Regions from separate parts of the Streptomyces sp. NPDC058620 genome, predicted to be linked through region 1. Evidence: riboswitches for the same ligand, from Rfam matches in the RefSeq annotation. Region 1 holds a riboswitch; the other holds the start of a gene.

The links. A riboswitch is a leader RNA that binds a small molecule or an ion and turns the genes downstream of it on or off. The one in region 1 is predicted to bind cyclic di-AMP.
Region 2: it holds a riboswitch for cyclic di-AMP, as region 1 does, so the genes downstream of both, ACFWSK_RS12380 (transglycosylase family protein) here and ACFWSK_RS01730 (transglycosylase SLT domain-containing protein) in region 1, are expected to answer to the same signal.

What each region holds. Positions count from the first base shown of each region.
Region 1 is NZ_JBHXQO010000001.1:393,181-400,397, reverse strand. It holds gene ACFWSK_RS01760 (cryptochrome/photolyase family protein) at 1-955, shown strand, start outside; gene ACFWSK_RS01755 (ATP-binding protein) at 1,109-2,365, shown strand; gene ACFWSK_RS01750 (DUF5988 family protein) at 2,477-2,683, shown strand; gene ACFWSK_RS01745 (DUF6069 family protein) at 2,862-3,284, shown strand; partial or broken gene ACFWSK_RS01740 (IS630 family transposase) at 3,322-3,411, opposite strand; gene ACFWSK_RS01735 (hypothetical protein) at 3,480-3,626, shown strand; cyclic di-AMP (ydaO/yuaA leader) riboswitch at 3,980-4,166, shown strand; gene ACFWSK_RS01730 (transglycosylase SLT domain-containing protein) at 4,171-4,989, shown strand; gene ACFWSK_RS01725 (GNAT family N-acetyltransferase) at 5,096-5,596, shown strand; gene ACFWSK_RS01720 (PepSY domain-containing protein) at 5,686-6,576, opposite strand; gene ACFWSK_RS01715 (DUF6296 family protein) at 6,763-7,011, shown strand.
Region 2 is NZ_JBHXQO010000009.1:123,270-130,486, forward strand. It holds gene ACFWSK_RS12375 (transglycosylase family protein) at 1-912, shown strand, start outside; cyclic di-AMP (ydaO/yuaA leader) riboswitch at 1,203-1,374, shown strand; gene ACFWSK_RS12380 (transglycosylase family protein) at 1,378-2,091, shown strand; gene eno (phosphopyruvate hydratase) at 2,452-3,732, shown strand; gene ACFWSK_RS12390 (septum formation initiator family protein) at 3,856-4,326, shown strand; gene ACFWSK_RS12395 (DUF501 domain-containing protein) at 4,407-4,937, shown strand; gene ACFWSK_RS12400 (exopolyphosphatase) at 5,062-6,003, shown strand; gene ACFWSK_RS12405 (NAD(P)/FAD-dependent oxidoreductase) at 6,431-7,217, shown strand, end outside.

The sequences.
Region 1 (7,217 bases):
TTCGGGTTCCGACCACTTCGCGGTGTTCACGCCGTACTTCCGGCGGTGGTCCGGGCAGCCCGTGCGGGAGGTGTTCGCGGCCCCCCGCACGGTGCGCGTGCCGCGCGGTCCCGGCTCGGAGGCCGTTCCCTCGCGTACGGCCGTGCCGGGTGTCGCCGAAGGACTGGCCCGGGGTGGCGAGACCGAGGCACGGAAGCGGTTCGCCGCGTGGTACCGCGACGGGATCGCGGAGTACGAGGACCGCCACGACGATCTGGCGGGCGATGCCACCTCACGGCTCTCCCCCGACCTGCACTTCGGAACCCTCTCCCCCGTCGAGCTGATCCACCGGGCCCGTACGACGGGCGGAGCGGGCGCCGACGCCTTCGTACGCCAGCTGTGCTGGCGGGACTTCCACCACCAGGTCATGGCCGCCCGCCCGGCGGCCGCGCACGCCGACTACCGGACACGGCGGGACCGGTGGCGCACCGAGCGGTCCGCGGCCGGCGACATCGCCGCCTGGCAGGAGGGCCGGACCGGTTATCCGGTGGTGGACGCCGCCATGCGCCAACTGCGCCACGAGGGATGGATGCACAACCGCGGACGCCTGCTCACCGCGAGTTTCCTCGCCAAGACCCTGTACGTCGACTGGCGGATCGGCGCCCGGCACTTCCTCCGCCTGCTGGTGGACGGCGATGTCGCGAACAACCAGCTCAACTGGCAGTGGGTGGCGGGAACGGGCACGGACAGCCGGCCCAATCGCGTACTCAACCCCGTACTCCAGGGCAAGCGGTACGACCCCGACGGCACGTACGTGCGCCGTTGGGTGCCCGAGCTGACGGGCATCGAGGGCGGTGCGGTGCACGAGCCGTGGAAGCTGCCCGGCCCGGCGCGGGCCCGGTACGCCTACCCGGAGCCCGTCGTGGGACTGGCGGAGGGGCTCGCCCGGTTCAAGGAGGCGCGCGACCTGGCGTGAGGCTCCCGCAGCCCCGCCCCGTACCCGGAATCCACCGCTCGTACCGTTTCCCTTTCGTACGACTGCGGCCGTGGTGTTGTCCTCGACGGCGCACGACGGCCGGCCGCTGGGGATCTAGCGTCTCCGGGACCACCCCGAGGCGAGGAGCGGCACGTGAACTGGCTCATCCATGACTACCGCGAGGACGATCTGGCGGCAGTAGTCCATCTCATCGATACGACGGCGGGCCTCGGCCAGGAGTCCGTCTTCTCCCTCGCCGAGTGCATCAGCGCACTGACGTCCCGCCAGCCCGCGGTGGTGGCCGTCCACCGCGGGCGGCCCATCGGCGCCGCACTGGCGCATGTGTCGGGGGGCCGGGCCTGGGTGATGCGGATCGCCATCGAACCGGCCTGGCGCGGCCGGGGCCTGGCCAGCGCGCTGCTGGTGGAGCTCGAACGCCGGCTGATCGAGGCGCGGGTGCGCCGGATCGCCTACGTGCTGGCGGAGGAGGAACTGCTCGGCGAGGGGCTGCGCAAGGCCGGGTACACACGGCGGCCCGCCGTCGCCTATTTCGAGAAGGCGGAACCGGCCACGGGCACCCCGGCCGATCTCCTGGAGGAACTGGGCGGCAGGGTGCTGTCCGGTGATCTGTGGGACAGGGTGGCGGGCATGGAGGCGGAGAAGAGCCTCATCGAGCGCCGTGTCGTCATGCCCCTCGCCGAACCGGAGCGTGCGGCCCGGCACGGGGTCCTCCCGCCCCGCGCCATCACCCTGTTCGGTCCGCCGGGGACCGGCAAGACCACCTTCGCCCGGGCCATCGCCTCACGCCTCGGCTGGCCCTTCGTCGAACTGCTGCCGTCCCGCCTTGCCGACGAGGGCAATCTCGCCGCCGCACTGCGCACGGCCTTCGCCCGGATCGCGGAACTGGAACGGGTGCTGGTCTTCATCGACGAGGTCGAGGAGATAGCTCCCGTACGCGGAGAGCGCCCGGAGCCCGGCCTGCACGGCGTCACCAATGAACTCCTCAAGCTCATCCCCGGCTTCCGTGAACGGGACGAGCGGCTACTGGTGTGCGCCACCAACTCCATCCGCTCACTGGACCCGGCCTTCCTCCGTCCGGGGCGCTTCGACTACCTGGTGCCGATCGGCACCCCGGACGCGGCGGCGCGGGCGGCGATCTGGTCACGCCATTCGGCCCGGCGGGACGACGTCGACGTGGACGCGCTGGTCGCGGCGAGCGAGCTGTTCACCCCGGCCGACATCGAGCACGCGGCCCGGACCGCGGCCCAGGCCGCCTTCGAACGCGACGTCGCCGAGGCCGGTGCGGACACCGACGACTATCTCGCCGCCCTCGGCCAGTGCCGGCCGACCGTCACCCCTGCCGTCATCGCCGAGTTCACCGCCGACATCACCACGCACGCCCGCACCTGAGCCGATACCGGAGCTGCCCGTCATCCCGGGCCCCCTGCCCCTCCGGCGCACGATGCCGTGACCTCGGCGCGTCATGGAGGAGCCGGGCAGCTCTCCGGGCAGACTTTCCCCATGGCCAACGCAACGAAAGCAGCCCTAGAAGGCGGCCCCGACGACCTTCCCGAGCGGATCGTCTCCGTCACCGGACCCGGGCCGGACGTCAAGGTCCCGTTCCGAGGCGGGTACGAACACTTCAAGGCGACCGACCGTCAGAAGGAAACCTCCGAGGGCCAGTTGCCCGTCTACGAATGGTGGGAGCGCACGGAAGTACCCGGTTAGTCGACAGCGGGCCTGCTCTCGTCGTACCACGGGATGTCGCACAGACGGCTCTTGACCTCAAGCGCGGTTCAGGTTGGAGGCTACTCGTACGCACCACTGGCGGCCAGTGGCGGCGCAGCACTTCACACATCGGAGAAGCCCCATGTCGAGCAATACGGTTCAGAACCCCGGCCCCGCAGTGTCTGACGCACCCCCGGTCCACCGCTCCGGCCTCACCTGGTGGAAGGCGCTGGCCACCGGGGCGGTCTGCGCGGTCGTCGTCAATCTGGTCGTCCTCGCCGTCGCCAAGCTGGCCGATGCCTCGCTCATCATCGTCAACGGCGGCGAAGAGCATCCGATCACGGTCGGGGGCGTCATCGGCGCCTCGGTCGTCCCGCTGGTCGTCGGGACGGGCGCCGCCCTGCTGCTGTCCCTGTGGAAACTGGTCTTCCTGCGGATCGCGCAGTACTTGGGCGGCGGCCTGGCACTGCTGTCGGTCGCCGGTCCGCTGTCGTCCGGCGCCGATGGCGGCACCGTCGCCGCCCTGGCCCTGATGCACATCACCCTCGGGGTGATGGTCGTCACCACTCTGGAGCTCCACCGCCGCCACCGGCTCCTCTAGGGCTGTGGCCGTGAACCGACCTTTGCCGGGTTGGATGTCAGGCGGCGATGGGTAGTGGTCTGCCACCCCAGCGGATGCCCTTCTCGTTTCGGATGCGGGCGCGTTCACACCGTTGGGGGGCCAGGACGTGTCAGCCTCAACGCGGCCGACCCGGCGGGGATCGGCGCCGGCGCGATCGCCGGTCCCGAGGGAATCGTGCGCCAGCAGGCCGGCGCGGGCGAGGAGGTCCTCGTCGACGTCCTCGATCTCGACACCGTCACGCGCGTCCGTACGGTTCCGCCGGCCTCAACCGGCCGTGGGACCAGCTCGCACGGTACGGCAGCCGCGTCCGCCTGCCGATGACGGAGGGTCGTTCCAGCCGACCCCGAACGGCCAAGCCGCGCGGAAGCCAAGCAAATAAGGCGAATACGGACTTTTAGCGGCAATGGTCCTCTATGGCTCATAGCATTCTTTTGACCCGAACCGCACTGACTCCCCTTCGCGCAAATCGCCCTTTTCGGACTCAGTGGCCAGCGTCACGTCACGGATCGGCAGCTTCCCGATCCGTGCCCCGCATCCCTTCTGCGGGAAGAGAGTTGACTCCGCGGTCCGGGTGAATTCAGCGGCGATCCCGTTCATCGATCTTGTAAATGAATTGTGATCCGGAATTCGGGGCTTGTCGCTTTCGGCTTTTCTCGCCTACGGTCACCCTCAATCCGGATGGAACGCCGAATCCTGCCGCCGTCCGGGAACCCAGACCACCCACGCCCGGCAGGAGCGGGGGACCCAGGTAAGTCGCCGATCCGTTATGCGGAACGGCTTGGGGTTAAGTCGCATGCACCTGCGGCCAGGCATCTCCAGCCTGAACCCGACAGCTCACCTCGTAGGCGACGGAGAGGAATTCGCCATGCCCACGATGGGTAAGCACCGTCGTACCAAGTCCAGCCCGCTGACCCGGGGTCTCGTCGCCATCACCGCGGGCGGAGCCGTTCTCGCCCTTCCGGTGATCGGCGCCACCACCGCGTCCGCCGCGCCCGCGCAATCGTTCTCCGCCGAAAAGGCAGGTGCGCCGGCAGCCGCTCCTGCCAAGGCAATCACCGCACAGAAGGCCGGGATCACCAGCTATTCCGTGATCAAGGGTGATTCCCTGCACAAGATCGCCGAGGGACACTCCCTGAATGGCGGTTGGCAGAAGCTCTACAAGGACAACGAGAAGGCCATCGGCGACAATCCTGGGCTTATTCGCCCGGGTCTGAAGCTGACCATTGGCGCCAAGTCCGAGGCCAAGGCTTCCGGTTCGTCCACCGACCGCACGGCTGCGGGCAGCGACCGCGCGGACCGTTCGGAGCGGTCCAGCACACTGGCCGCGAAGACCGCCGCGCCCGCCGCCCAGCCCGCGACGTACACGAACGACCTCGACGGCTGGATCAAGGAGTCGCTGGCAGTCATGGCCGAGCACGGCATCCCCGGCACCTACGAGGGCATCCACCGCAACATCATGCGCGAGTCCTCGGGCAACCCGCAGATCGTCAACAACTGGGACTCGAACGCCGCGGCGGGCACCCCGTCCAAGGGCCTTCTCCAGGTCATCGACCCGACGTTCGAGGCGTACCACGTGCCCGGTACGTCGACGGACAGCTTCGACCCGGTCGCCAACATCACCGCGGCGTGCAACTACGCCGCCGACAAGTACGGCTCCATCGACAACGTCTTCGGCGCCTACTGATACTCCGGCACCGGCCGCGGTTCACGACTGCCGGGTGGTGAGGGTCCGACAGGCCCTCACCACCCGGCAGTTCCGCATGTGCGCCGACCATGGAAGACTCGCACGCATGCCCGAACTCCAGCTCCTGAGACCCGACCACGCCGCCGCCCTGCTCGCCTTCGAGCAGGAGAACCGGGCCTACTTCGCCGCCTCGGTCCCGGACCGCGGCGACGAGTACTTCGCACGGTTCGACGCACGGCACAGCAGCCTCCTGGCCGAGCAGGCCGACGGGCTGTGCTATTTCCATGTGCTGGTGGGCGAGGGCGGCGAGGTGCTTGGCCGGGTGAACCTGGTGGACGTGGCGGACGGCTCCGCCGACCTCGGATACCGGATCGCCGAGAAGGCCGCCGGGCAGGGCCTGGCCACGACCGCCGTCCGCCAGGTATGCGTACTGGCCGTCACTCAGTACGGTCTGACCGCGCTGCGGGCCTCGACCACGCTGGACAACGCCGGCTCCCAGGCCGTACTGGCCAGGACGGGCTTCGTACGCACCGGCGAGACCGTGCTCGGCGGCCACCCGGGCCTCTCCTACGAACGCCCCCTGGACGCGGACGCGCTGCTCCCCTGACATCGGTCACGGGAACAGCGCGGGATGTCCGCACCTGGCTGGTGGTGGCGAGCCGGAATCCGGCCCGCCACCACGGCGCGGGGACCGCGTCAGTCGCGGTCGGTCTCCTCGCGGAGGATCTTGCCGCTGGCCGCGTCCACCTCGAACTCGCTCTTGTTCCAGTCCGCGGCGACGACGTCGACGGCCCAGACAAGGGTGTCGTCGTCGTTGGTGTCCAGGCCGATCGAGGTGACCTTCCCCTTCTGCTTGTCCGTGGCGACCTTGGCCGCCTGCTGGGACGTCTGCTTCGCCTTGGTGATCCAGTCGGCCATCTCACGCTTGTCGGCCGCGTCCTGATCGGTGTCCGCGGCCGTCTCGATCACCTTGCCGGAGACGGCGTCGATACGGACGGTGTGGGCGGTCCCGTCCTTCTCGACGACCTCCGCCACCCACACCGGACCGGTGGGGCTGCCGCTCGGGGAGGCGCTGCCGGTGGGGCTGCCACTCGGACTTCCACCGGGGCTGGCCGCTCCGGTCGGGCTGCCACTGGGGCTACCGCTCGGGCTGGCCGTGCCGCCGGGGCTCGCGCTTCCGTTCGGCGAAGCGCTCGCGCTCGCGTCGGTGCGCCGGTCGGTGTCGTCGTCCAGGCCCTCCAAGTCGAGCTCGGCCAGCTTGGTGTCAGGAACGGCTCCGACCGCGGTCGTGGCCGCCTTGTCGAACGTGACCTTCGTGGCTTCGAGGAGCTTCTTGCGTTCGGCCTGGTCCTCGGTCAGTTTCGCCCCGCCGGTCGGGCTGCCTGAGGGACTGGCGTAGGGAGTGGTCGTCTGCTTCGGGATGACCTTGGCGGCCTCCGATGTAGCCGCCCCTGTCTGGTCGCCACCCTCATGCCCGCAGCCCGCGACCAGCGCGGAGGTGACGACGGCGCACAGCGCACCGGCGGCGGTACGGAGACGGCGGGCGCGCGGGGAGACGGTGGTTTTTCGTCGGAATTCAAGGCTCATACACGCATCCCTAGCCCCCGCACCGGCCGGTCATGTTGTCCTACGGGACGGGTCACCCGATCGACCTCGCGGCTCCGTCCGTTGGCCGCCATCCGCCCCGGGCGCGCCTCGGTCGAGGGTGCGGAACAATGGATGGGCACAGCCACGGACACCGGCTCCCGCCGGCGCCCGGTCGGGAGGCCCCTCATGGATTACCCGGAGAGTTACGAGCTGATATTCCAGACCCACGGTGCGGCTGACGACGTGGTCGTCGTCCGGATGACCGACCGGTCCGGGGCGGGCGGATACCCGGTGTACGAGGACGAGACCGGAATCGTCCGCGCGGAGATCAGCTACCGAGGCGAGGTTCGCATGCTGGCCAGCGGCGGCCACCAGGTACCGGGGATCCCCCTGCTGGTGCGGCCCCTGAGCGGAGGGGCACCGCGCACCCGCTGAGCAGCCCATGACACGCACCGGGACACGACCCGCGTCCCGGTGCGCGGCCTGCTGTGCGTCTCGGAGCTGACGTGCTGCACAGCGCGTGCTGCACAGCTGTCGTGCTGCACACCTGACGCGCCAAAGTCCGTTCATGCCCGTTCTTTGCCCGAACCTGTTTACATTCAGGTACCCCAGACGTAACCTGAGCGCGAAACCACAGACTC
Region 2 (7,217 bases), on a different contig from region 1:
TCGGCCATCGCCATCCCGCTGCTCGGCGCGACCGGTGCGCACGCCGCAGACGCCTCGACCTGGGACCGGGTCGCCGAGTGCGAGAGCGGCGGCATGTGGAGTGCGGACCTGGGCAACGGCTACTACGGCGGCCTGCAGTTCTCCCAGGACACCTGGTCGGCGTACGGCGGCTCGGCGTACGCGCCCCGCGCCGACCTCGCCAGCCGCTCGCAGCAGATAGCCGTCGCGGAGAAGGTCCTGAAGGACGAGGGGCCGCAGGCGTGGCCGAGCTGCGCGGTGATCTCCGGGCTCGCGCTGGACGGGACCCTGCCGGGCGTAGACCCGGGCGGCGTGCCCTCCGCCGACCCGTCGGACTCGCTGCTGCCGTCCGGCACTCCGTCGGACGACGCGAAGGACGAAACGAACAAGCAGGACAAGGTCGATAAGTCCGGCGAGTCCGGCGAGTCCGGCGAGTCGGACGCAGCGGTCGAGTCCGACAAGAACGGCGTGACCGGTGAGGCGGCCGATTCCGAGGGCTCGGGCGCGACGGCGCCGCCCTCCACCACGCCGTCTCCCGAGGCGTCCGACGCTCCGGCCGTCGCGGACCGGAGCGGCGGCAAGCACCGCGGCACGCCGGCCCCCGAGGCGACTCCGGACGCGGACCGGGACAGCGCGCGTGACTCCGGCCGGCACGCCTCGCGCGGTGACGGCCAGGCGCGCGACACGGGTGCGGCGCTCCCTGACGAGGGCTACACCGTCCGGCCCGGCGACAACCTCTGGGCGATTGCTGACGCACAGAAGGTTCCCGGCGGCTGGACCGAGCTGTACGAGGCCAACAAGAACGAGCTCGGCTCCGACCCGGACCTCATCCTTCCCGGCCAGAACCTCGATCTGGGGCTGACGGACGCCACGGATGGCTCCAAGCGCAACTGATCCAATTCGGGAAAACGCCCTAAAATCGAGGGCAGTTCAGGGGCCTATGTCCACTTATACGTAAGTGAGACATGGGTCTCTTTGCTTCAACTGTCGCGTCGCGTCCGGGTGGTGCGTCCACGCCCCCTCCGACCTGCGAAAACGTTCATCCATCCGGGGCAAGTAAGGGACGAATGGCCGGTATGTCCCTCTTTGAATGTCGGGGTTGCCTATGTTTACGGTCGGAACCGCTCGCACCGCGGGCCCCGTCGACCGTCACGCCGAATCCTGCCGTCGGTCGAAGGGAACAGACGCGTAAAGCGCCGTAGGCAGGAGCGGGGGACCCAGGTAAGCGCCGGGCCCGATCGTCGGGAGACGACTCAGGACCGGCTTGGGGTGAAGTCGCGCGCTAGGACGTGCGACCGGGCAACTCACTTGGCCCGAACCCGACAGCTCACCTCGTAGGCGTCGGTGAGGAGAAGCTCCATGCTGTTTTCCAGCAAGGCCAAGCACCGCCGCCCGTCCAAGGCCGCCCGTGTCGTCACGCTCGCCGGTGTCGCCGGTGCCGCCGTCGCCGTCCCGCTGATGGGTGCGACCGGCGCCTCCGCCGCCTCCGTCGCCACGTGGGACGCCGTCGCCCAGTGCGAGTCCGGTGGCAACTGGTCCATCAACACCGGCAACGGCTACTACGGCGGTCTGCAGTTCTCGCAGTCCAGCTGGGCCGCCGCCGGCGGTACGCAGTACGCGTCCCGCGCCGACCTGGCCACCAAGTCGCAGCAGATCGCCACCGCCGAGAAGCTCCTCGACATGCAGGGCCCGGGTGCCTGGGCCTGTGCCGGCGCCGGCAACCTGACCAACGACGGTGTGGACCCGGGTGTCGACACCGGCTCCGCGCAGGCCGGCGGCGACGAGCAGCCGCAGCAGCAGGCCCCCGAGCGTGCGGCCGAGCAGCCCACCACGCGCAGCGAGCAGCGCACCGCCCCGAAGGCCGAGGCGCCGAAGACCGTCACCACCCCGACCGGCGAGAAGGTCGAGAAGGGTGACGGCGAGTACAAGGTGAAGACCGGCGACACCCTCGGCAAGATCGCCGCGAAGCACGACGTCAAGGGCGGCTGGGAGAAGCTGTTCAAGCTGAACGACGACATCGTCAAGGACGCCGACCTGATCTTCCCGGGCCAGCAGCTCCACCTGACGAAGTAGTACCTGGGACTCTCCTCCCCCCCCGGGAGGGTGTCCGGCGGCATCCCTCCCGCTCTGCTCCCCGACCCGGTGCGCTCTCCCCCGTGCGCGCCGGGTCGGGGTCATTCCGGCCGCGGGCGTACCGCCGAACGGGTCCGGCTCGCACGGTCCCGGGAGCGCTGATCGTTCAAGTGTTGTAGTTACTGGTCAGTAGATTTCTGGACCTTTGCCCGTTAATGCATGCCCTTGGGTCCTTTTTCGTCCCAGGGGACGGGCGCCCGGCTGGCCGATGGGGCCCGGCCGGATAGGCTCATGCCGCAAGGCCACAGTGACCACAGTGACCCTGCACAACCAGTGTCATATCCCAGAAGGAGATGCCTCGTGCCGTCCATCGACGTCGTCGTAGCCAGGGAAATCCTCGACTCCCGGGGCAACCCCACGGTCGAGGTCGAGGTTGGCCTCGACGACGGCAGCACGGGACGTGCTGCTGTTCCGTCCGGCGCCTCCACCGGTGCGTTCGAGGCCATCGAGCTTCGCGACGGAGACCCCAACCGCTACATGGGCAAGGGCGTGGAGAAGGCCGTCCTCGCCGTCATCGAGCAGATCGGCCCGGAGCTCGTCGGGTACGACGCCACCGAGCAGCGCCTCATCGACCAGGCGATGTTCGACCTGGACGCCACCGAGAACAAGGGCTCGCTCGGCGCCAACGCCATCCTCGGCGTTTCGCTCGCCGTGGCGCACGCCGCCTCCGAGGCGTCCGACCTGCCGCTCTTCCGCTACCTCGGCGGCCCGAACGCGCACCTGCTGCCCGTTCCGATGATGAACATCCTGAACGGCGGCTCGCACGCCGACTCCAACGTGGACATCCAGGAGTTCATGATCGCGCCGATCGGTGCGGAGTCCTTCTCCGAGGCCCTGCGCTGGGGTGCGGAGGTCTACCACACGCTGAAGAAGGTCCTGAAGACCAAGGGCCTGTCCACCGGTCTCGGTGACGAGGGCGGCTTCGCCCCGAACCTGGAGTCCAACCGCGCCGCCCTGGACCTCATCGTCGAAGCCATCAAGGAAGCCGGTTACGTCCCGGGCCGCGACATCGGCCTCGCGCTCGACGTCGCCGCGTCCGAGTTCTACAAGGACGGCTCGTACGAGTTCGAGGGCAAGTCCCGCTCGGCCGCCGAGATGACCGAGTACTACGAGGAGCTCGTCTCCGCGTACCCGCTCATCTCCATCGAGGACCCGCTGTACGAGGACGACTGGGCCGGCTGGAAGGTCATCACCGAGAAGCTCGGCTCCAAGGTGCAGATCGTCGGTGACGACCTCTTCGTCACCAACCCGGAGCGCCTGGCCCGCGGCATCGAGGAGGGCTCCGCGAACGCCCTGCTCGTGAAGGTCAACCAGATCGGTTCGCTGACCGAGACCCTGGACGCCGTCGAGATGGCCCAGCGCAACGGCTTCAAGTGCATGATGTCGCACCGCTCCGGTGAGACCGAGGACGTCACGATCGCCGACCTCGCCGTCGCCGTGAACTGCGGTCAGATCAAGACCGGCGCCCCGGCCCGCTCGGACCGCGTCGCCAAGTACAACCAGCTGCTGCGCATCGAGGAGATCCTCGACGACGCCGCGGTGTACGCGGGCCGTTCGGCGTTCCCGCGCTTCAAGGGCTGATCACCGGCTCCCGGGGCTGACCACCGGCCCTTCGCGGGCCGAAGTCACCAGCCTCCGTCCGTCCCCGCACTCGGTCCCGTACCGTGTGCGGGGACCGACGTGTGTAATGGGGAGGCGTGAGAGATGGCCGGGAAGGACCGCGACCGGTTCTCCACCGCGACCAGGCTGCGACTGCTCGGTGAGCAGACCGCGGCCCGCGTCTACCGGTCCCAGAACCGGCGCCAGGCCCGCCGCTCCCGGCTCACCGGCCGCGCCGCGTTCCTCGCCCTGGTCGTCTGCTCCCTCGTGGTCGCGCTCGCGTACCCGGTGCGGCAGTACGTCTCCCAGCGCGAGGAGATCGCCGACCAGGAGCGCCTGTCGCAGGACGCACGCCGGCGGACCGAGGAACTGCGCGACGAGAAGGCGCGGCTGAAGGACGACGCGTACATCCGGCGGCTGGCCCGCGAGCACCTTCACTACGTACTCCCGGGGGAGACCGGTTTCACCGTGATCGATCCCGACGCGGCCGAGGACCGCCGCGGGGAGCCGGGCACGACGGACCGCGCCTGGCACTCGAACCTCTGGGACGGCGTGGACACCGCCGACCGCGACTGACCGGCAGCACGCGACCGACCCGCACCACCCGCGCCACCCGCATCATTTGAGAAGCACCTTCGAGCAGAACCAAGGCAGGCATGGAAACCCCCCCTCCGCAGACCGAATCCACCACGCCCACCGACGCGGACATCGCCGCGTTCGAGCAGCAGCTCGGGCGCCCGCCGCGCGGGCTGCGCGCCATCGCGCACCGCTGCCCGTGCGGCAACCCGGACGTGGTCGAGACGCAGCCCCGTCTGGAGGACGGCACGCCGTTCCCGACGACCTTCTATCTGACCTGTCCGCGTGCCGCTTCCGCGATCGGCACGCTGGAGGCGAACGGGGTCATGAAGGACATGACCGAGCGTCTGCAGTCGGACCCGGAGCTCGCCGCCGCGTACCGCGCGGCGCACGAGGACTACATCGCACGCCGCGACGCCATCGAGGTGCTGGAGGGCTTCCCGAGCGCGGGCGGCATGCCGGACCGCGTGAAGTGCCTGCACGTCCTGGTCGGCCACTCGCTGGCGGCCGGGCCCGGGGTGAACCCGCTGGGCGACGAGGCGATCGCGATGCTTCCGCAGTGGTGGGCGAAGGGGCCGTGCGTCTCGCCGTGCGGCGCCGAAGGAGCCTGACCTCCCGCACCGCAGGGGCTCCGCCCCGGACCCCGGCCCGTTCGAAGGCGTCTCTTCAGCGCCTCCGGCGATCGAGGGGCTGGGGTCCGGGGCGGAGCCCGTAACCAAGACCACAGGAGCCCGTATGACCCGCGTTGCCGCCATCGACTGCGGTACCAACTCCATCCGCCTCCTCGTCGCCGACGCCGACCCCGACACGGGTGAACTCACCGAGCTGGACCGCCGGATGCAGATCGTGCGCCTCGGCCAGGGTGTCGACCGGACCGGGCGGCTGGACCCCGAGGCGCTGGAGCGTACGTTCGGGGCCTGCCGCGAGTACGCCGCGGTGATCAAGGAGCTGGGGGCCGAGCGGCTTCGCTTCGTCGCCACCTCGGCCTCGCGCGACGCGGAGAACAGCGACGAGTTCGTCCGGGGCGTCCTGGACATCCTGGGCGTCGAGCCCGAGGTCATCACCGGCGACCAGGAGGCGCAGCTCTCCTTCGACGGCGCCACCAAGGAGCTGACCGGCAGCGACCACCTGGCGAAGCCGTATCTCGTCGTGGACATCGGCGGCGGCTCCACCGAGTTCGTGGTCGGCGACGACGAGGTCCGCGCGGCCCGGTCCGTGGACATGGGCTGCGTACGGATGACCGAGCGTCACCTGGTCCAGGACGGCACCGTCGTGGACCCGCCCACCCCCGACCGGATCGCCGCGATCCGCGCGGACATCGGTGCCGCGCTGGACCTGGCCGAGGAGACCGTCCCGGTCTCCGAGGCCGCCACGCTCGTCGGCCTGGCCGGCACGGTCACCACGGTGGCCGCGATCGCCCTGGAGCTGACGGAGTACGACCCCGAGGCGATCCACCACTCCCGGATCTCCTTCGAGCAGGTCCAGGAGATCACCGGGCGGCTGACCGGCTCCACGCACGAGGAGCGCGCCGCGATCCCCGCCATGCACCCGGGAAGGGTCGATGTGATCGCCTCCGGGGCGCTGATCCTGCTCGCCGTGATGGAGCGCACCGGAGCGCGTGAGGTCGTGGTCAGCGAGCACGACATTCTGGACGGGATCGCGCTCTCGGTGGCGTAGCCGCAACCGCCCCTGACGCTCGCTCAAACGCACTCCGGCCTGCACCTCTGAGCCGTTCAGGTGGGCTCGCGGGGCCCCTTCGGGGGCCCGCCGCGACGAACTTCGTGAACTTCTTCACAAGGAATTCGGCCCGGTTGGGTGCCGTTCGGCCTATCGGGGGCCGTGACTGCCGCTCGCCAGCCCTCGCGGCGCGGTTCCGGTCGGGTTCCGCAGACGTTGCGGGCGGGTGAACCGGAGCCGTGGTTCAGCCCCTCGAAAGCCACAAGGGCCAGCTCACAAGCGGTGAACAACGTTCGCTACGGCACCGTGGTTCCCCTTGGGTGCCATGACCTGGGTCACGTGGGCGGCGGAGTGTAGCAGAGGGGCGCGGATACCTTGTGAAGGGGCTCACGAGCGGGTGCCCCGAGGGGGGTGGATACTCGATGGCATGAGCACCACGGAGCGTCCCAGGATCCTCGTTGTAGGCGGTGGGTACGTAGGCCTGTACGCAGCTCGTCGCATTCTGAAGAAGATGCGCTACGGGGAGGCGACCGTCACGGTTGTCGACCCTCGCTCGTACATGACGTACCAGCCCTTCCTCCCCGAAGCTGCTGCCGGCAGCATCTCCCCTCGGCATGTCGTCGTCCCGCTGCGACGCGTCCTGCCGAAGGCCGAGGTGCTCACCGGTCGCGTCACGACCATTGACCAGGACCGCAAGGTCGCCACGGTCGCGCCGCTCGTCGGCGAGGCCTACGAGCTGCCCTTCGACTACCTCGTCATTGCGATGGGCGCGGTCTCCCGAACCTTCCCGATCCCCGGTCTCGCCGAGCAGGGCATCGGCATGAAGGGCATCGAGGAGTCGATCGGCCTGCGCAACCACGTCCTCGAGCAGCTGGACAAGGCTGACTCGACGACCGATGAGGCCGTCCGCCGCAAGGCGCTCACGTTCGTCTTCGTGGGCGGCGGTTTCGCCGGTGCGGAGACCATCGGTGAGGTCGAGGACATGGCCCGCGACGCGGCGAAGTACTACACCAACGTGAAGCGCGAGGACATGCGCTTCATCCTCGTCGACGCCGCCGACAAGATCCTTCCCGAGGTCGGCCCGAAGCTGGGCGCGTACGGCAAGGAGCACCTCGAGGGCCGCGGTGTGGAGATCTACCTCTCCACCTCCATGGACTCGTGCGTCGACGGTCACGTCGTGCTGAAGAACGGCCTCGAGGTCGACTCCAGCACCA